Regions from separate parts of the Kitasatospora sp. NPDC023385 genome, predicted to be linked through region 2. Evidence: predicted binding sites of a transcription regulator. Region 2 holds the regulator's gene; each other region holds the start of a gene.
The links. The regulator HrcA, encoded in region 2, represses chaperone genes, less so after heat shock. The targets are predictions, from matches to a motif close to TTNGCACTCNGNNNNNCNGAGTGCNAA.

Region 1: a site for HrcA is predicted at 3,809-3,835, ahead of AC0B61_RS05505 (FmdB family zinc ribbon protein). Genes of this name have one in related genera too.
Region 3: a site for HrcA is predicted at 4,566-4,592, ahead of groL (chaperonin GroEL). Genes of this name have one in related genera too.

The regions. Positions count from the first base shown of each region.
Region 1 covers NZ_JBVOOL010000002.1:553,111-559,641, reverse strand. Annotated here, with positions in the region: gene AC0B61_RS05520 (penicillin acylase family protein) at 1-257, opposite strand, end outside; gene AC0B61_RS05515 (potassium/proton antiporter) at 498-1,982, shown strand; gene AC0B61_RS05510 (MFS transporter) at 2,280-3,701, shown strand; gene AC0B61_RS05505 (FmdB family zinc ribbon protein) at 3,847-4,164, shown strand; gene AC0B61_RS05500 (hypothetical protein) at 4,436-4,708, shown strand; gene mscL (large conductance mechanosensitive channel protein MscL) at 4,739-5,158, shown strand; gene AC0B61_RS05490 (hypothetical protein) at 5,195-5,467, opposite strand; gene AC0B61_RS05485 (sigma-70 family RNA polymerase sigma factor) at 5,598-6,531, opposite strand, start outside.
Region 2 covers NZ_JBVOOL010000005.1:115,606-122,136, reverse strand. Annotated here, with positions in the region: gene AC0B61_RS10335 (S41 family peptidase) at 1-217, opposite strand, end outside; gene AC0B61_RS10330 (16S rRNA (uracil(1498)-N(3))-methyltransferase) at 314-1,063, opposite strand; gene dnaJ (molecular chaperone DnaJ) at 1,197-2,336, opposite strand; gene hrcA (heat-inducible transcriptional repressor HrcA) at 2,415-3,449, opposite strand; gene htpX (zinc metalloprotease HtpX) at 3,739-4,659, shown strand; gene pspAB (PspA-associated protein PspAB) at 4,722-5,306, shown strand; gene AC0B61_RS10305 (DUF3097 domain-containing protein) at 5,338-6,171, shown strand; gene AC0B61_RS10300 (Uma2 family endonuclease) at 6,162-6,531, opposite strand, start outside.
Region 3 covers NZ_JBVOOL010000003.1:477,104-483,634, reverse strand. Annotated here, with positions in the region: gene AC0B61_RS08185 (alpha,alpha-trehalose-phosphate synthase (UDP-forming)) at 1-556, opposite strand, end outside; gene AC0B61_RS08180 (glucosyl-3-phosphoglycerate synthase) at 595-1,626, opposite strand; SAM riboswitch class I at 1,775-1,910, shown strand; gene thrC (threonine synthase) at 1,928-3,223, shown strand; gene AC0B61_RS08170 (ubiquitin-like small modifier protein 1) at 3,295-3,573, shown strand; gene AC0B61_RS08165 (cold-shock protein) at 4,169-4,375, shown strand; gene groL (chaperonin GroEL) at 4,749-6,371, shown strand; gene AC0B61_RS08155 (hypothetical protein) at 6,485-6,531, shown strand, end outside.

The sequences.
Region 1 (6,531 bases), on a different contig from region 2:
TGCGCCTGGACGTAGCCCTGGGCGCGGAACAGGTCCTCGGGGGTGTCGGCGTACAGCTGCGGGATGCCGTTGGCGTCCCGCTTCACGTCGACCGGCGCGCTCAGGCCCGCCACCTTGACGCTGCCGTCGACCTCCGGGAAGGAGGCGCGGACCGCGGAGACCCCGCGGTAGCCGCCGTAGCCGACGCCGGCCACCAGCAGCACGACCAGCACGATCACGAACAGACGGGCGCGCCGGAACTTCTTCGAGCGGGGCATCTGGGTCCTTGCGGTCCTGACTTCGGGGCGGGCGGGCGTGTCCAGGGCCTGCGGCCATGACAGGGCACCACATTAGGCCGAGTCCGGCGGGCACCGTGAACGGGGGACCAAGCTAAAGATATGGCAAAATGTTAGACTGAGTAACGATCCGCAAGAGGAGCATTGACGCCTTCTTGACGGGTCGACACCACAGCACCACCAGACACCCCGCCCGCCCATGCCTGCCCGAGGTGCCCCTGCGTGAACGTCGCCCATCTGAACCAGCTCCTGCTCGAAGCCTCCGTGATCCTGCTCTTCGCGGTGGTCGCCGTCCGGATCTCCACCCGATCAGGGCTGCCCAGCCTGCTGATCTACCTGGGGATCGGCGTGGCGCTGGGCCAGAACGGCATCGGGGTCTCCTTCAACAACGCCGAGCTGACCCAGGTGATCGGCTACGCGGCACTCGTGGTGATCCTGGCCGAGGGCGGCCTCAAGACGAGCTGGCGCGAGATCAGACCGGTGGTGCCGGCCGCCACCGTGCTCGCCACCGTCGGCGTCGGGGTCAGCGTGTTCGCCACCGCGGCCGGCGCCCACTGGCTGGTCGGCCTGGACTGGCGGACCTCACTGCTGCTCGGCGCCATAGTCTCCTCGACCGACGCGGCCGCCGTCTTCTCGGTGCTGCGGATGGTCCCGCTGCCCCACCGGCTCACCGGACTGCTGGAAGCCGAGTCCGGCTTCAACGACGCGCCCGTCGTCATCCTGGTCGTCGCCTTCGCCACCACCGGCGAACTGGACCCCTGGTACGTCCTGATCGGCACCATCCTCGCCGAACTGGCGATCGGCGCCGCGGTCGGCTTCGCCGTCGGCAAGCTCGGCGCCTTCGGGATCAAGCACGTCGCACTGCCCTCCTCGGGCCTCTACCCGATCGCCGTGATGGCGCTCACCGTGCTCGCCTACGCGGGCGGCGCGCTGCTGCACGGCTCCGGCTTCCTCGCCGTCTACATCAGCGCGGTGATCCTCGGGAACTCCAAGCTGCCGCACGGCCCCGCCGTCCGCGGCTTCGCGGACGGACTGGCGTGGATCGGGCAGATCGGCATGTTCGTGCTGCTCGGACTGCTCTGCACGCCCGCGACCATGGGTTCCGCGGTGGTGCCCGCGCTGGTGATCGGCGGCGTGCTGGTCTTCCTGGCCCGGCCGCTGTCGGTGGTGGCCTCGCTGACCCCGTTCAAGGTGCCCCCGCGCGAGCAGGCGCTGCTGAGCTGGGCCGGCCTGCGCGGCGCGGTGCCCATCGTGCTCGCCACCATCCCGGTGGTGTCGGGCGCGCACCAGGCCGCGGACGTCTTCAACATCGTCTTCATCCTGGTCGTCACCTTCACCCTGCTCCAGGGACCGACCCTGCCGTGGGTGGCCAAGCGGCTGCGGATCGGCGAGGGCGCGATGGGCCAGGACCTCGGCATCGAGTCCGCCCCGCTGGAGAAGCTGCACGGGCACCTGCTGTCGGTCGCGCTCTCCCCCGCCTCCCGGATGTCCGGCGTGGAGGTCGGCGAGCTCCGGCTGCCCAAGGGCGCGGCGGTCACCCTGGTCGTGCGCGAGGGCAACTCCTTCGTGCCGGACAAGGCGACGGTGCTGCGCGGCGGGGACGAGCTGCTCGTGGTCACCACGGACGAGGTCGGCGACGCGGCGGAGCGCCGGCTGCGGGCCGTCGACAAGGGCGGCAAGCTCGCCGGGTGGCTGCACGGGCGGTGAGCCCGGACTCGGTCCTGGCCTGGGCTCGGTCCGGGGACGGCCAGACGGGGTGGCTGGCGGAATCTACGCGCGTAACTGTATGCTGGTTCGACTACGCCGTATAACCACCGCTAGACCACCCCAGCATCTGCCTGACGCAGAGTTGGCGCGACCGCTCGGCGGCCGCGGTCCGGCCCCCGGGAATCACACCGGGCCGACCCGGTATCTACCCCGGTCGACGCGCGAGAGGACGACTCTCGGCGCCGTCGGGGCCACCCCATGCCCTGCCGCGCTACCAGGCAGCAGGAAGGACCGACCGTGACGGCCCGCCGAACGGTCGATACCTCCGCGGACATCGCGGACACCACCGCAGCCCGGACCCCCGCCCGCGTCGGGTACGGCGAACTGCTGCGCACCCCCGGGGCCTGGACCTTCCTGTCCCCCGCCCTCGTCGCACGACTGCCGTACGCGATGCTCAGCATGGGCATCCTGCTGCTCGTCACCCAGACCCACGGCTCGTACGGCACCGCCGGTACCGTCACCGCCGTCGCCGCCGTCGCGCAGGCCCTGATCGGGCCGCAGACCGGGCGGCTCGCCGACCGCTACGGGCAGGCCGCGGTGCTCGTCCCGGCCGTCCTGGTGCACGGCGCCTCGGTCGGCGTACTGATCGCCCTGGCGCTCGGCCACGCGCCGGCCTGGAGCCTGTTCCTCGCCGCCGTCCCGGCCGGCGCCAGCGTGCCGCAGATCGGCGCGATGGTCCGGGCCCGCTGGGTGGCCCGGTTCACCGCCGACGGCCCGTCCGACGCCTCGGCGGCCCGGGTGAGCACCGCTTTCGCCTTCGAGTCCGTGACGGACGAGTTCACCTTCGTGATCGGCCCGATCCTGGCCTCCGGCATCGCCGCCCTCGCCAACCCGGCCGCCGCCCTGGTCGCCGAGGCCGCGCTGACCCTCGTCGGCGGCCTGGCCTTCGCCGCCCAGCGGCGCACCGCCCCCGCCCGGATCGTGCCCCAGCCCGGCGCCAAGCGCGCCTCGGCGCTCGCCTCCCCCGGCGTCCGCCTGCTCGCCGGGACCTTCCTCGGCGTCGGCGCGGTGTTCGGCGGGATGCAGGTGTCGGTGAACGCCTTCGCCGACTCGGTCGGGCAGCACGCCGCCGGCGGCACCGTGTACGGGATCTTCGCGGGCGGCTCGATGCTGGCCGGCGTGCTGTACGGCGTGATCGCCTGGCGGCGGGCCGTCCAGCAGCGGATGCTGATGAGCTACACGCTGCTGGTGCTGGGCTGCTCCACGCTGTGGGCGATGCCGAGCCTGGTCGCGCTCACCGTCGCCGGACTGGTCTGCGGCCTGGCCATCGCGCCGACCCTGATCAGCGGCTACACCCTGGTCGAGACGCTGGTCGCGGACGGCGCCAAGACGGAAGCCTTCACCTGGCTGACCGGCGCCATCGGGCTCGGACTGGCGGTCGGCTCGATGGCCGCGGGGAAGCTGATCGACGGGCAGGGGCCCTCGGCCGGGTTCCTGGTGCCGCTGGTCGGCGCCGGCCTCGGGTTGGTCGTGCTGTTCTCGCTGCGGCACCTGCTGGTCGCACCGGCGGCTGGGACCGACCGGATCGCCGCCGGCTCGGCCGCCGGGCCCGCTTCCGGCACCGCTTCGGGCACCGTTTCCGGTACTGCTTCCGGGCCTGCTTCCGGCTCGGCGGAGCGCGGGGGCGCCGGGCAGCTGGTGGGCGCGGCCAAGGGCTGAGCGCGACTCCGCCGCACGGCCGGGGCGACCCGGTCCGCCCGGGCGGGGCCGATCTCACACCTGAGTCGCTGGACTGATCCAGCGGAATGCCGCATCATTGACCATCGTTAGCACTCATCAGGCGAGAGTGCCAGGAGGAAGACAAGTGCCCACGTACCAGTACCAGTGCACCGAGTGCGGCAACGGCCTGGAGGCGGTGCAGAAGTTCACCGACGAGGCGCTGACCACGTGCCCCGACTGCCAGGGACGGCTCCGCAAGGTCTTCTCGGCCGTGGGTGTCGTGTTCAAGGGTTCGGGTTTCTACCGGACCGACAGCCGCTCGTCCTCCACCAGCTCGGTGGGCTCCGGATCGTCGTCCACGTCGACGTCGACCTCCTCGACGTCGTCCACCTCGACCTCCTCGCCCGCCGCGTCGGGCACCGGGTCCTCGACCCCGTCCAGCCCGGCTCCGGCCGCGAGCTGACTCGGGCGCCGGATTCGACCGGACGCCCAGCAGACCTCGGAAAGGCCCGTCGGCCCCGCTTGCACGCGGGGCGGCGGGCCTTTCTGCTTCTCTGGCCGTTCCGTCACCTCCGGCGGGGCTCTCTCACTCGCGCGAGTGCACGAAGTTGTCCACAGGGCAGGGTTTTCCACAGGCTGGGGAAAGTGCCTTTCCGAGGCCGGCGGGAGCGCTCATCGTGGGGGTCGGCCGGGCCAACCGGGGTCGGCCGACCGACCGATCCGGAGGTTCGTCCATGACGACCGTGAGCTTCTCCGTCCCGCTGCCCGCGCCGACCGTGCCGCCACGGCAGGAGGTGCCGAGCTTCCCGCCGATCCGGCGCGGGTGCGGCGGGTGGCACCGCTGGCGCAGCGCGGTCCGGCGGCGGGCCGGGGTGCCCGCGCTGGTCCTGCTCGCGGTGGCCGCGGCGCTCGCGCTCGGGCCCGCACGGGCCGGGCTGCCGCCGCCCGACGGAGGCCCGCTGGGCCGGACGGGTTGTCAATCCGGAGCCGCCGAAGATCACCCGTAACCGGGCGACGACTTCGTCGTTCGAGGCGGCATGAAGGGCTTCAAGGAATTCCTGCTGCGTGGAAATGTCGTCGAACTCGCCGTCGCCGTCGTCATCGGCGCGGCATTCACCAACATCGTCAACGCCTTCGTCAAGGGCGTGATCAACCCGATCGTCGGCGTCTTCGGGACGAAGGACCTGGGCTCCTACAGCTCCTGCCTCAAGGGGCCGTGCGAGGTGGGCCCGGCCGGCGAGGTCTCGTCCGGGATCCTCATCCTGTGGGGATCGGTGCTCAGTGCCGCCCTGCAGTTCCTGATCACCGCGGCGGTCGTCTACTTCGTTCTGATCGTGCCCATGAACAGGTTGGCGGCCCGCCGCAAGTCCAACGCCGAGGTGGCGGCGGAGGCCGAGGCCAAGGAGGTCCAACTGCTGACCGAGATCCGCGACGCGCTGGTCTCGCCGATGCGCTGACCAGCCCCGCTTCTTTCCCTACCCCTCTCCGTCGTCTCAGCCCCCGTGGTGCGGCGGGCGCTGGCTCAGATACCAGTCCAGCCCCCGCCCACCGCCCGCCCCGGGCCGGTCACCCCAGCCGGCGTCGGTGTCGTCCCGGGACGGCTCGTCCAGCGGGTCGCGGAAGACCAGCCGGGCCTTGACCGCGGCGTCCTTCCCCGGGCCCTGGTCCGGTGCCTCTGCCTGGCCCTGCTCCTGCTTTTGGCGCTCCCCCTGCGCCGGCCCCTGCGCCGTCGGCTGTTCCTGTTCCTGCTCGCTCACCGTGTCCACGACCCATCGCTCGCCTCGTCCTGTCCCTCCAGCCTAAGAGCCCCGTGGCACGCCTCGGGCCCCGCTGCGGAACACTCCGCACCAGGGCCCGGGTGAGGGCTCGACCCGTTCCACCGGCAGGGGCGGCCCGTCAGGCGGCCTCGAAGCCGGCGTGGTCGGCGATCTTCTTCAGCTCGGCCAGCGCGTGCTTCTCGATCTGCCGGATCCGCTCGCGGGTGAGGCCGTGCTGCTTGCCCACCTCGGTGAGGGTGCGCTCGCGGCCGTCCTCCATCCCGTAGCGGGAGCGGATGATCGAGGCCGTGCGGTCGTCCAACCGCCCGATCAGGCCGTCCAGTTCCTCGCGGCGGAGCATCACCATCACGGCGTCCTCGGGGGACGTCGCCCCGGTGTCCTCGACCAGGTCGCCGAACTGGGTCTCGCCCTCGTCGTCCACCGCCATGTTGAGGCTGACCGGGTCGCGGGCCCAGTCCAGCACGTCCTTGATCCGGGCCTCGGTGGTGTCCAACTCGGCCGCGATCTCGGCCGGCTCGGCCTCGCGGCCCAGCTCCTTGGACTTCTCGCGCTGCACCCGCCGGATCCGGCCCAGCTCCTCCACCAGGTGCACGGGCAGCCGGATGGTGCGGGACTGGTCGGCGATGGACCGGGTGATCGCCTGCCGGATCCACCACGTCGCGTACGTGGAGAACTTGAAGCCCTTGGCGTAGTCGAACTTCTCGACGGCGCGCACCAGGCCCGCGTTGCCCTCCTGGATGAGGTCCAGCAGCGGGAGGCCGCTGCGCGGGTAGCGGCGGGCGACCGCGACCACGAGGCGGAGGTTGGAGCGGATGAAGACGTCCTTGGCGCGCTCCGCGTCCGCGGCTATCGTCTCCAGCTCCTCGCGCGTGACGCCGCTGGGGAGTTCGCCCTCCTCCAGCAGGTGCTGGGCGTACACGCCGGCCTCGATCCGCAGGGAGAGCTCGACCTCCTCGGCGGCATCGAGCAGGGGTGTCCTGGCGATCTCGTCGAGGTACATGCCGACCAGGTCGCGGTCGGCCTCGAGGTTGGTCGGGCGGGCCGCGCGAGTC
Region 2 (6,531 bases):
GCGCGCCGTCCCGGGTGGAGGTGAAGGCGATGTGCCGCCCGTCCGGGGAGAACCGGGGGTCGCGGACGGGCTGGTGATCGGCCGTCAGCCGCCAGGCCCGGCCGCCCTCCAGCGGGGCGAGCCAGATGTCGTTCTCGGCGACGAAGGTGACCAGGTCGCCGTGCAGGTGCGGGTGGCGCAGGTAAGCGCCGGCGGGGGTGCTCAGGGAGTCCGTCACGCGGCCAGCGTAAGCACGTACGCGCACGAGCCGCCCGCCTTTCGGCAGACTCGGGGCGCCCTGGCGGGCCCGCCGTACCCTGCCGCACGCCGGGGCCTACGACCAGCGGCCGGTGCGCCCCAGCAGCAGCGCGCCGGCGGCCACCCCGGCGGTGGAGGTGCGCAGCACCGAGGGGCCCAGCCGGTACGGCTTCGCGCCCGCCCCGGCGAAGGCGGCCAGCTCCTCCGGGGAGACCCCGCCCTCCGGGCCGACCACCAGCACGAGGTCGCCGCCCAGCGGCAGCGCGGCGTGCGCCAGCGGCTCGGCGCCCTCCTCGTGCAGCACGGCGGCGAAGGCGGCCGCCGCCAGGACGGGGACCAGCTGCTTCGTGGTCACCGCCTCGCGCACCTCGGGGAAGCGCAGCCGGCGGGACTGCTTGCCGGCCTCCCGGGCGGTGGCCCGCCACTTGGCGAGCGCCTTGACGCCGCGCTCGCCCTTCCACTGGGTGATGCAGCGCGAGGCCGCCCACGGGATCACCACGTCGACACCGACCTCGGTCATGGTCTCCACGGCCAGCTCGCCGCGGTCGCCCTTGGGCAGCGCCTGGACGACGACGATCCGCGGCGCCGGCTCGGGCTCCCGGCGCACGGCGGTGACCGCGACGTCGATCGCGTCCTTGCCGAGCACCCCGGCGACCGTCCCGTCCACGCCGAGGCCCAGCCCGTCGGCGAGGGTCAGCGCCTCGCCGGGCTGCAGCCGCTTCACCGCGGCCGCGTGCCGCCCCTCCGGGCCGTCCAGGCGCACCAGGGCCCCGGGCGCGGCGGCGGCGATCCGCTCGGTCTCGACGACGAAAACGGGCGCGGTCATGCGGGGGCCTTTCCGGGGTGGGGCCTACGGTCCGAGGGGTCTGCGGGGTCTGCCGGGTCTGAGGGGTGTGCGGGCCGTGGGGACGCGAAAGGGGTGCCGGGGGATCGAGCCCCCGGCACCCCCGCGCGGACGGCTACCGGCCGTTGAAGGCGTCCTTCAGCCGGGAGAACAGGCCCTGCTGCCCCGGCGCGAACTGGCCGGACGGCCGCTCCTCGCCGCGCAGCACCGCGAGGCGGCGCAGCAGGTCCTCCTGCTCGGCGTCGAGCTTGCTGGGCGTCTTCACCTCGACGTGCACTATCAGGTCGCCCCGGCCGCCCCCGCGCAGGTGGGTGATGCCGCGGCCGTGCAGCGGGATCGACTGGCCGGACTGGGTGCCGGGCCGGATGTCGATCTCCTCCAGGCCGTCCAGGGTCTGCAGCGGCACCTGGGTGCCGAGCGAGGCCGCCGTCATCGGGATGGTGACGGTGCAGTGCAGATCGTCCCCGCGCCGCTGGAAGATGGTGTGGCTGGTCTCGGCGATCTCGACGTACAGGTCGCCGGCCGGGCCGCCGCCGGGGCCGACCTCGCCCTCGCCGGCCAGCTGGATCCGGGTGCCGTTGTCGACACCGGCCGGGATCTTGACGGTCAGGGTGCGTCGGGCGCGGACCCGGCCGTCGCCGGCGCACTCGGGGCACGGCGTCGGCACGACGGTGCCGAAGCCCTGGCACTGCGGGCAGGGCCGGGAGGTCATGACCTGGCCCAGGAAGGACCGGGTGACCTGGGAGACCTCGCCCTTGCCGCGGCACATGTCGCAGGTCTGCGCGGAGGTGCCGGGGGCCGCGCCCTCGCCGCTGCACGTGGTGCAGGTGACGGCGGTGTCGACCTGGAGCTCCTTGGTGGTGCCGAAGGCGGCCTCCTCCAGGGTGATCTCCAGCCGGATCATGGCGTCCTGGCCGCGGCGGGTGCGCGAGCGCGGGCCGCGCTGGCCGGCCGCGGCGCCGAAGAAGGCGTCCATGATGTCGGAGAAGCCGAAGCCCGCCGCGCCGGCGCCGAAGCCGCCCGCGCCACCGCCGCCCGGCGACAGCGGGTCACCGCCGAGGTCGTAGACCTGGCGCTTCTGCGGATCGGAGAGCACCTCGTAGGCGGCGTTGATCTCCTTGAACCGCTCCTGCGTCTTCGGGTCCGGGTTGACGTCCGGGTGCAGTTCGCGTGCCAGGCGCCGGAACGCCTTCTTGATCTCGTCCTGCCCCGCATCCCGTCGGACGCCGAGTACCGCGTAGTAGTCCGTGGCCACCAAATGCTCCGCTTGTTCCGCCTGTAGTAGTGCTGCGACTGGTCACCGCGCGTCACCTATCTGACGAGCGGCCGTTTGCTACGACTCGGCCAGGATCTGGCCCACGTACCGCGCCACCGCCCGCACCGCCCCCATTGTGCCCGGGTAGTCCATCCGGGTCGGACCGATCACGCCCAGTTTGGCCACGCTCTCCTCGCCCGAACCGTAGCCGACCGACACGACCGAGGTGGAATTCAGCCCCTCGTAGGCGTTCTCCCGCCCGATCCGGACCGTCATCGCGGCGTCCCCGGTCTCACCCAGGAGGCGGAGCAGGATGACCTGCTCCTCCAGGGCCTCCAGCACCGGCTGGATGGTGAGCGGGAAGTCGTGGCCGAAGCGGGTCAGGTTGGCCGTGCCGGCCAGCATGATCCGCTCCTCGTTCTGCTCCGCGAGCGTCTCGAACAGCGTCGCCAGGACCGTGGTCACGGTCGGCCGGTCGGCCTGTTCGAACATCGCCGGAAGCTCCTCCAGCAGGCCCGGCACCTCCGGGAGGCGCCGGCCGGTGGCTCTGCTGTTGATCACGGTCCGCAGGTCCGCCAGGACCGTTTCGCCGACCGTGCCCGGGCAGTCGACCATCCGCTGCTCGACCCGGCCGGTGTTGGTGATCAGCACCAGCATCACCTTGGCCGGGGCCAGGGCCACCAGCTCGATGTGCCGGACGGTGGAACGCGACAGCGAGGGGTACTGCACCACCGCGACCTGCCGGGTCAGCTGGGCGAGCAGCCGCACGGTGCGGGCGACCACGTCGTCCAGGTCGACCGCGCCGTCCAGGAAGTGCCGGATCGCCCGGCGCTCGGGGGCGCTCATCGGCTTGACCTCGGCGAGCCGGTCGACGAAGAGGCGGTACCCCTTGTCGGTCGGGATGCGCCCGGCACTGGTGTGCGGCTGGTGGATGTAGCCCTCCTCCTCCAGCGCCGCCATGTCGTTGCGGACGGTCGCCGGCGAGACACCGAGGTTGTGCCGCTCCACCAGGGCCTTGGAGCCGACCGGCTCCTCGGTGCCCACGTAGTCCTGCACGATCGCGCGGAGCACGGCGAGCTTGCGGTCGTCCAGCTGGCGGACCTCACCGGCCATGGGGCACGCACCTCCGTCTTCGCACGTTGTCGTCTGTGTCCCTCTGAGCTGCCTCGGGGCTCCGGGAGGCCCCACCCCTGGCACTCTGAACGCGCGAGTGCCAGAACCGTACCTGCCAGTGTAAGGCCCGGGTCCTACGGCAGGAACGGCCCGACCGGCGTGATCCTTCCCGCAGTTCCGGGAACGGCCCGCGGCATGCCGACCGTTCACGGTTCCCGGCGCGGGGGTGGTGCCCCGCGGCCGTCCGGGTGGCAGCATCGAAAGCGACGGCGAATTGGAGGACCAAACGATGTCGAGCTCGGGCCAGCACACCCGCTTCGCGCCCGACCGCGGCCTGACCGGCCGCATGGTCGCGACGATGTTCGTGATCGGGCTGTTGTACGTCGGTTTCACCGGCCTGCTGATCGCGCTGCTGCGCGGCGCCTGGCCACTGATCGTCCTGATCTCCGGCGGGCTGTTCGTGGCCCAGTTCTGGTTCAGCGACAAGATCACCGAACGGGCGATGGGCGCCCGCCCGGTCTCCCCGGAGGAGTTCCCCCAACTGCACGGCACGATCGACCGGCTCTGCGCGCTGGCCGACATGCCCAAACCGCGCGTGGCGGTCGCCACCAACGACATGCCGAACGCCTTCGCCACCGGCCGCAACCCGCAGAACGCGGTCGTCTGCGTCACCACCGGCCTGCTGCGCCGGCTGGAGCCGGAGGAACTGGAGGGCGTCCTCGCCCACGAGCTGTCCCACGTCGCCCACCGCGACGTCGCCGTGATGACGATCGCCGGCTTCCTCGGCGTCCTCGCCGGCGCGATGACCCGGATCGCCATGTACGGCGGGTTCATGGGCGGCAGCCGCAACAGCAACGACCAGAACGCGGCCATCGCGGCCCTGGTCATCCCGCTGGTCTCGGTGGTCGTCTACGCGATCAGCTTCCTGCTCACCCGGCTGCTCTCCCGCTACCGCGAACTCGCCGCCGACCGCGCCGCCGCCCAGCTCACCGGACGGCCCAGCGCACTCGCCTCCGCGCTCACCAAGGTGACCGGGCAGATCGCGGCCATCCCCACCGAGGACCTGCGCAGGTCCCAGCCCTACAACGCGTTCTACTTCGCCCCCGCGCTGAACGCCCGGGAGACCGCCTCCCAGCTGTTCTCCACCCACCCGACGCTGGAGAAGCGACTGGCCGAACTGGCGAAGATCTCCGAGCAACTCGGCCGCTGATCCCGCCCGCATCCGCTCACCCGTCCCGCCCGTCCCGCCCGTTCCCATCCGAGAGGACTGCCGTGGGTTTCCTGGACACCCTGTTCGGCCGCACCAAGCCGGTCAAACCCGACCTCGACCAGCTGTTCGGCGTGCCGTCCGCCGCACTGACCCTGGAGGCCGGGGCCGGGTTCCTGCCCACCGGGCTCGGCTCGGTCTGCTTCGCGGCCGTCGAGGGCGCGGCGTTCGTCCAGGTGGAGCAGCAGGTCCGGGCCCTGCTGGACGCCGACACCGAGCGCGGCGGCGTCCCGGTGGAGGCCTCCAAGGACGGCTACGGCTACTCCTGGCTGCTCGCCCGGCACACGCCCGAGGAACTGCCGGAGCTGGTCAACGACCTGCACGCGGTCAACAGCGAGCTGGAGGCGAACGGCTTCGGCCCGCAGCTGCTCTGCTCGCTGGTGGGCTTCCGCGATCCGCAGGGCCGGTCCCTGGCCCTGGTGTACCTCTACAAGCGCGGCACCTTCTACCCCTTCGCCCCGGTGCCCGGCGGCGGCGAGAAGCGCGACAGCCCGCTGGAACTGCAGGTCAACGCGATGCTGGGCAACGACCTGCGGCTGGAGAAGGACCTCAGCCGCTGGTTCCCGGTCTGGGGCGCGCCGGGCCTCTGACGGCCCGTCCGCCGTCCCTATGATCACCCGTATGCGCAGCCACCGCTACGGACCCGACCTCACCCCGCCCTGGAAGAAGCAGCAGCCCGCCCCGGAGGTGCCAGCCGAGCCGGAGCTGGTGGTCGAGGAAGCGGCCACCGGCTTCTGCGGGGCGGTGGTGCGCTGCGAAAAGACGGCCGAGGGCTTCACCGTCACCCTGGAGGACCGTTTCGGCAAGCACCGGGTGTTCCCGATGGTCCCGCGCGGCTTCCTGCTGGAGGGCCGGGTCGTCACCCTGGTCCGCCCGACCGGCCCGGCCCCCGTCCGGACGCCGGGGCGTACGGCCTCCGGCTCGATCGCCGTCCCCGGCGCCCGCGCCCGGGTCGCCCGCGAGTCGCGGATCTACGTCGAGGGCCGGCACGACGCCGAACTGGTCGAGCGGGTCTGGGGCGACGACCTGCGCATCGAGGGCGTCGTCGTCGAGTACCTGCGGGGCATCGACGACCTGCCCGCGATCGCCGCCGACTTCGCCCCCGGGCCCGGCCGCCGCCTCGGCGTCCTGGTCGACCACCTGCTGCCGGGCACCAAGGAGCACCGCATCGCCGCCCGGGTCACCGGCGAGTCCGTCCTGGTCGTGGGCCACCCCTACATCGACATCTGGCAGGCCGTGAAGCCCTCGTCGGTCGGCATCCCCGGCTGGCCCGCCGTTCCGAGGGGGGAGGACTGGAAGGAGGGCACCTGCCGCCGCCTCGGGTGGCCGGTGGACACCCCGGCGGCCTGGAAGCACATCGTGTCGAAGGTCGACAGCTACAAGGACCTGGAGCCCGAACTCCTGGGCAGGGTCGAGGAATTGATCGACTTCGTGACACTGCCGGATCAGGCGTAGGTCTGGAACTCCGAGGTGTCGAGCGTGATGCCGAGCAACTCGACCTGAATCGGGTCACCGAATTTGGTGGTCCGCTCGGACCAGTAGACCGGTGTACCCGAAGGCGTGTCTGTGGTCAGATCCGTGAGGAGCACGCACACGCCCTTGAGCGGATCGACGATGAGGTACGCCGGAATCCCACCCTGGGCGTACATCTCGCGCTTGGTCCGGTAGTCCCGATGCACGCTGGTCCTGGAAACCACCTCGACCACGACGGTCACTGCGGAGGCGGCCAGCAACCGGCCCGCCTCCGGGACTACGCCGCGCTCGAAGATGACCAGGTCCGGTTGGGGTTCACTCGCCTCGCCGGAGATGATCAGA
Region 3 (6,531 bases), on a different contig from region 2:
CGATCCGCAGGTCGGGGCGGGCTCGGCGGAGCAGGGCCGGGGTGAGGGACAGGTGGTAGTCCTGCACGAGGACGGCGGCGCCCGGGGCGGCTTCGGCGGCCAGGGCTTCGGCGAAGGCGGCGTTGTAGGCCTGGTACGCGGCCCACTCGGTGCGGAACTCGGCGTCGAAGGCGGGTGCGGTGGGGGTCGCGTAGAGCAGGTGGTGGACGAACCAGAGGGTGGAGTTGGCGACGCCGTTGTAGGCGCGGGCGAAGGTCTCCGGGTCGATGTCCAGCATTCGGACGGCCTGTCCGCCGACGTCGTGGCCGGCCAGGTCCAGGCGCCCCTCGGGGGCCCCCCTGGCGGCTCTGCGGTCGGCGTCGCCGAGGGCCGCGCAGACCCAGACGGCGTTCGGGTCGTCGATCGCGGAGAGGCCGGAGACCAGGCCGCCGCCGCCGCGTCGGAGGGTCAGCGTGCCGTCGTCGGCGGTGCTGAACGACACCGGTCCCCGGTTGGATGCCACCAGGACGGGGGCGGTGCCGGTCGCACTCGAACGTTCGGTCGTGAGATCGCCCATGGTTGGGATGTTGCCGGAGGCCAGGGGTGGCAAACCCCTCAGTGCCGGGTCGCGTATTCGGGGACGGTGTGCATCGGGGGGCGTTCCAGGGCGGTGATCGGGGAGGTGCGCGGGGTGAAGATGGGGGCCCCGCCGGCCGGAGCCGGGGGGAGGGCTTCCGGGTTGCGGGCGAACTGGGTGAGGTACGGGTGCACCAGGTCGGCGGAGGCCTTGAGCCGGTGGGTGCGGTCGAGGCGTTCGAGGGCGGTGCGGTAGATGGTGGCGGCCATCCGGCCGAGGGCCTGGCCGTCCTGGTGGCGGTGGTGCCGGACGCCGACGTCCACCTGCGCCAGGGCGTCCAGGCCGACCAGCTCCAACGCGTCGACCAGCAGGCCGAGTTCGACCCCGTAGCCGGTGGGGAAGGGCAGCCGTTCGAGCAGCGAGCGGCGGGCCGCGTACTCGCCGCCGAGGGGCTGGACAAAGCCGGCGAGCTCCGGCCAGTGGAGGTTGAGCAGGGGGCGGGCGACGAGTTCGGTGACCCGGCCGCCGCCGGCCGGGACGACGGCGCCGGACTCGGTTTCGAGCGGGCGGTCGTACATGGCCTTCACCAGCTGGATGGACTCGTCGGTCAGCAGCGGGCCGACGATGCCGGAGACGAAGGCCGGGTCGAACTCGCGCAGGTCCGCGTCCACGAAGCAGACGATGTCGCCGTGGGTGACCAGCAGCGAGCGCCACAGCACCTCGCCCTTGCCGGGGGCGGCGGGCAGCCGGGGCAGGATGGCGTCGCGGTGCTCGACCCGGGCGCCCGCCTCGGCGGCGACGGCGGCGGTGGCGTCGCGGGAGCCGGAGTCGACCACGACGAGTTCGTCGACGAGCGGGAGGCGCTCCATCAGCTCCCGGCGGACGGTGCGGACGATGCCGCCGACGGTGGCCTCCTCGTCCAGGGCGGGCAGGACGACGCTGACGGTGCGGCCGGTCCGTTCCTTGGCCGCCAGGAGGTCCTCGACCGGCCGGTCGGCCGCGCTCCAGGAGCGGCGGCGCAGCCAGGACGCCGCCTGCGGCAGGAGCTCGGGGGTCGGTTCGGCGGGCACGGAAGTCTCCTCGGCGGGGTCGGGTGGGACGGCTCATCTCGCGTGGCGGACGGTCCCGTTCGGGTTTGACGCCTTCGGATACAGTCTTCGTACAGCGGCCGGACCTTTGCACGCCGGGGTCACCGCTGAGCGCCACCACAATTTCACAAGCTCATCCAGAGGGACTGAGGGAACGGCCCGTTGACGTCCCGGCAACCTTCTCGCCTGACTGTCCTCGACAGGACCCGGCGGGACAGGTGCCAATTCCGGCCTGTGGCGCGACCGCGCCGCGGGGAAGATGAGGAGAGAGGCCTCCGCCACCATGGCTATCACCGTGACGACCCCTTCCGGTGCCGCACCTGCCGCCGTCGATCTCGGCCCCGCCACCGCGCTGTCCTGTCGGGAGTGCGGAACCCGCTTCCCGCTCGGCCCCAGCTTCGCCTGCGTGGAGTGTTTCGGCCCGCTGGAGATCGCCTACGAGTTCGGCAGCGAGAGCGCCGAGGAACTGCGCAAGCGGATCGAGGCCGGCCCGGCGTCCGTCTGGCGCTACGCGCCGCTGCTGCCCGTCCCGGCCGACGTGGCGTCCAAGCCCAACCTGAACCCGGGGTGGACCCCGCTGGTGAAGGCGGACAACCTGGGCCGGGAGCTCGGCTTCACCGCCCAGCTGCACATCAAGGACGACTCCGGGAACCCGACGCACTCCTTCAAGGACCGTGTGGTGGCCTGCGCCATCGAGGCGGCCCGGGCGTTCGGGTACACGACGCTGTCCTGCTCGTCGACCGGCAACCTGGCCGGCGCGGTGGGTGCGGCGGCCGCCCGGGCCGGGCTGCGCTCCTGCGTGTTCATCCCGCACGACCTGGAGCAGGGCAAGGTCGTCATGGCCGGGGTGTACGGCGGCGAGCTGGTCGGCATCGAGGGCACCTACGACGACGTGAACCGCTTCTGCTCGGAGCTGATCGGCGACCCGGCCGGCGAGGGCTGGGGCTTCGTCAACGTCAACCTGCGGCCGTACTACGGCGAGGGCTCCAAGACGCTGGCGTACGAGATCTGCGAGCAGCTCGGCTGGCGGCTGCCGGAACAGATCGTGATCCCGATCGCCTCGGGCTCGCAGCTGACGAAGATCGACAAGGGGCTGCAGGAGCTGATCAAGCTCGGCCTGGTCGAGGACCGGCCGTACCGGATCTTCGGGGCCCAGGCGGAGGGCTGCTCGCCGGTGTCGGCCGCCTACAAGGCCGGCCGGGACGTGATCAGGCCGGTCAAGCCGAACACCATCGCCAAGTCGCTGGCGATCGGCAACCCGGCCGACGGCCCGTACGTGCTGGACATCGCCCGCCGCACCGGCGGCGCCGTGGAGGACGTCACGGACGCTGAGGTCGTGGCGGCGATCCGGCTGCTGGCGCGGACCGAGGGCATCTTCGCCGAGACCGCGGGCGGCGTGACCGTCGGCGTGCTGAAGAAGCTGGTCGAGACCGGGCAGCTGGATCCGGCCAAGGAGACCGTCGCGATCAACACCGGCGACGGCCTGAAGACCCTGGACGCCGTCTCCGACGCCGGGATGTCCGCCGTCATCCGCCCGACGCTGGACTCGTTCCGCGCCGCCGGCCTCGCGTCCGCCTGAACCTCCCCACCCCGCAAGGCCGCACCCCCGCTAGGCCGCACACCGCTAGGCCGCACCCCGCTAGGAGAGCCATGAGCGCCAACGTCCGCATCCCCACCATCCTGCGCACCTACACCGGCGGAGCCGCCGAGGTGACCGCCGAGGGCGCCACCCTGGCCGAGGTCATCGCCGACCTGGAGAAGAACCACCCGGGCATCTCGGCCCGCGTGCTGGACGACACCGGCAAGCTGCGCCGCTTCGTGAACGTCTACGTGAACGACGACGACGTGCGCTTCGCCGAGGGCCTGGCCACCGAGATCAAGGACGGCGCCGGCGTCTCGATCATTCCGGCGGTGGCCGGCGGCTGCTGAGCCGTTCCCGCCCGCTCGCCCAAGCTCCCCCGCTCGCCGGTCGGCCGCCCGTCCGTACGGAATTCCGCTTTCCGTCGGTACGGGCGGCCGCTTGCATTCCGGCGGGAATATTTTCCGGTCGAGTCGGAGTAGAGTGTGGCTCGGCTGGGAACAGGACTTCCCTTTCGGCCTTTCGCGGTGTTCCGCGATGTTCTGCGGTGTTCCGCTGTGTTCCGCCCCCGCAGGACGTCCGGCCGGTGAGACCCGACCGTGAAACATGTCAGGCAGATGTCAGAATTCCTGCAGGCATTTGGGTAATTCGTCCGCTATGCCCGGCGTGGAATGCCGAGAACTTCCCGATTCGGTACGCCCTGTCCCTTGGCGTGGCAACGGAAAGACCGGCGGCTGACCCTGTTGCAGAGGGCGTCGATCCGGATACATTCAGCGGCGGTCGACGCAACCACCCGCTCACCGGAGGCCGTTGGGCGTTCCGTGCGGACGGTTGCGGCGTGCACGGCTGCGCCCAGGGGGGGTTCCCCGGGCCGGCCTTCAAACCAACCCGGGCCCGCGACCTGCGGGCACGTGAAGGGCCAGCACAGCACTAGGGGAGTTCGGAATGGCTCAGGGCACCGTCAAGTGGTTCAACGCGGAGAAGGGCTACGGCTTCATCGCGGTCGACGGTGGTGCGGACGTCTTCGTCCACTACAGCGCGATCCAGATGGACGGCTACCGCACCCTCGAGGAGGGCCAGCGGGTCGAGTTCGAGATCTCCCAGGGACAGAAGGGCCCGCAGGCGGACATGGTCCGCGCCGCGGCGGGCTGACCCCTTCCGACCCCAGGAGCTCGGCGCGGCCCCACGGCTGGTGACCACTCGCTTCTCGACGGGCCCGTGCGACACGCGTCGTACGGGCCCGTCGGCGTTCCCTGGCCGCTTCCGACCATTCCCGACTGTTTCCGGGCGCTTCCGGGTGCGCCCGGGCGGCCGTGTGGCGGCTCGCGGGTCGCCCGTGGGGCTTGCACTCGACCACCGTGAGTGCTAATCATTGGCGTTAGCACTCACAGCGTGAGAGTGACAGCGGACCGGGTCGGTGAGGCCCCCGGGAGCGGTAGGGGAAAAGACCCCCGCACACCAGGGCCGTCCGTCGCGGGCACCCCTTGGTCCGAGCAGTCGACCGTGTCCCGGAGGACCACTTCTGATGGCCAAGATCATCGCCTTTGATGAGGAAGCTCGCCGCGGCCTTGAGCGTGGCATGAACCAGCTCGCCGACGCGGTGAAGGTCACGCTCGGCCCCAAGGGCCGCAACGTCGTGCTGGAGAAGAAGTGGGGCGCCCCCACGATCACCAACGACGGTGTCTCCATCGCCAAGGAGATCGAGCTCGAGGACCCGTACGAGAAGATCGGTGCGGAGCTCGTCAAGGAGGTCGCCAAGAAGACGGACGACGTCGCGGGCGACGGCACCACCACCGCCACCGTGCTGGCCCAGGCCCTGGTGCGCGAGGGTCTGCGCAACGTCGCCGCCGGTGCCAACCCGATGGCCCTGAAGCGCGGCATCGAGAAGGCCGTCGCCGCCGTCTCGGACCAGCTGCTGGCCCAGGCCAAGGACGTGGAGACCAAGGAGCAGATCGCCTCCACCGCCTCCATCTCCGCCGCCGACACCCAGATCGGCGAGCTGATCGCCGAGGCCATGGACAAGGTCGGCAAGGAAGGCGTCATCACCGTCGAGGAGAGCAACACCTTCGGTCTGGAGCTCGAGCTCACCGAGGGCATGCGCTTCGACAAGGGCTACATCTCCGCCTACTTCGCCACCGACCTGGAGCGGATGGAGGCGACGTTCGAGGACCCGTACATCCTCATCGCCAACTCCAAGATCGGCTCGGTCAAGGACCTGCTCCCGCTGCTGGAGAAGGTCATGCAGAGCGGCAAGCCGCTCGTCATCATCGCCGAGGACGTCGAGGGCGAGGCCCTGTCGACCCTGGTCGTGAACAAGATCCGCGGCACCTTCAAGTCCGTCGCCGTCAAGGCCCCGGGCTTCGGCGACCGCCGCAAGGCCATGCTCGGCGACATCGCCATCCTCACCGGTGGCACCGTGATCTCCGAGGAGGTCGGCCTCAAGCTCGAGAACGCCGGCATCGACCTGCTGGGCACCGCCCGCAAGGTGGTCATCACCAAGGACGAGACCACCATCGTCGACGGTGGCGGCGACAGCGAGCAGGTCGCGGGCCGCGTGAACCAGATCCGCGCCGAGATCGAGAACAGCGACTCGGACTACGACCGCGAGAAGCTCCAGGAGCGCCTCGCCAAGCTGGCCGGCGGCGTGGCCGTCATCAAGGCCGGCGCGGCCACCGAGGTGGAGCTCAAGGAGCGCAAGCACCGCATCGAGGACGCCGTCCGCAACGCCAAGGCAGCTGTCGAGGAGGGCATCGTCGCCGGTGGCGGCGTCGCCCTGCTGCAGGCCAGCGTCGCGTTCGACAAGCTGGAGCTCGAGGGCGACGAGGCCACCGGTGCCAACATCGTCCGCGTGGCCCTGGAGGCCCCGATCAAGCAGATCGCGACCAACGCCGGCCTCGAGGGCGGCGTCGTGGTGGAGAAGGTGCGCAACCTCCCCGCCGGTCACGGCCTGAACGCGGCCACCAACACCTACGTCGACCTGATCGCCGAGGGCATCATCGACCCGGCCAAGGTCACCCGCTCCGCGCTGCAGAACGCCGCCTCCATCGCGGCGCTGTTCCTCACCACCGAGGCCGTCATCGCCGACAAGCCGGAGAAGGCCGCCGCGGCCGCCGGCGGCGGCATGCCGGGCGGTGACATGGACTTCTGATCCTGATCGCTTCGATCGGATCGGTCGGTTCCTCGTCCGTGTGGGCGGTTCCCTTCGGGGAGCCGCCCACACGGCGTTTCCGGGCCGTCGGTGTTTCGCGAGAAGATGGGCGGATGGCTTCCGACGACATCGAGACCGCCCTGCACAACGCGCGGGCCCT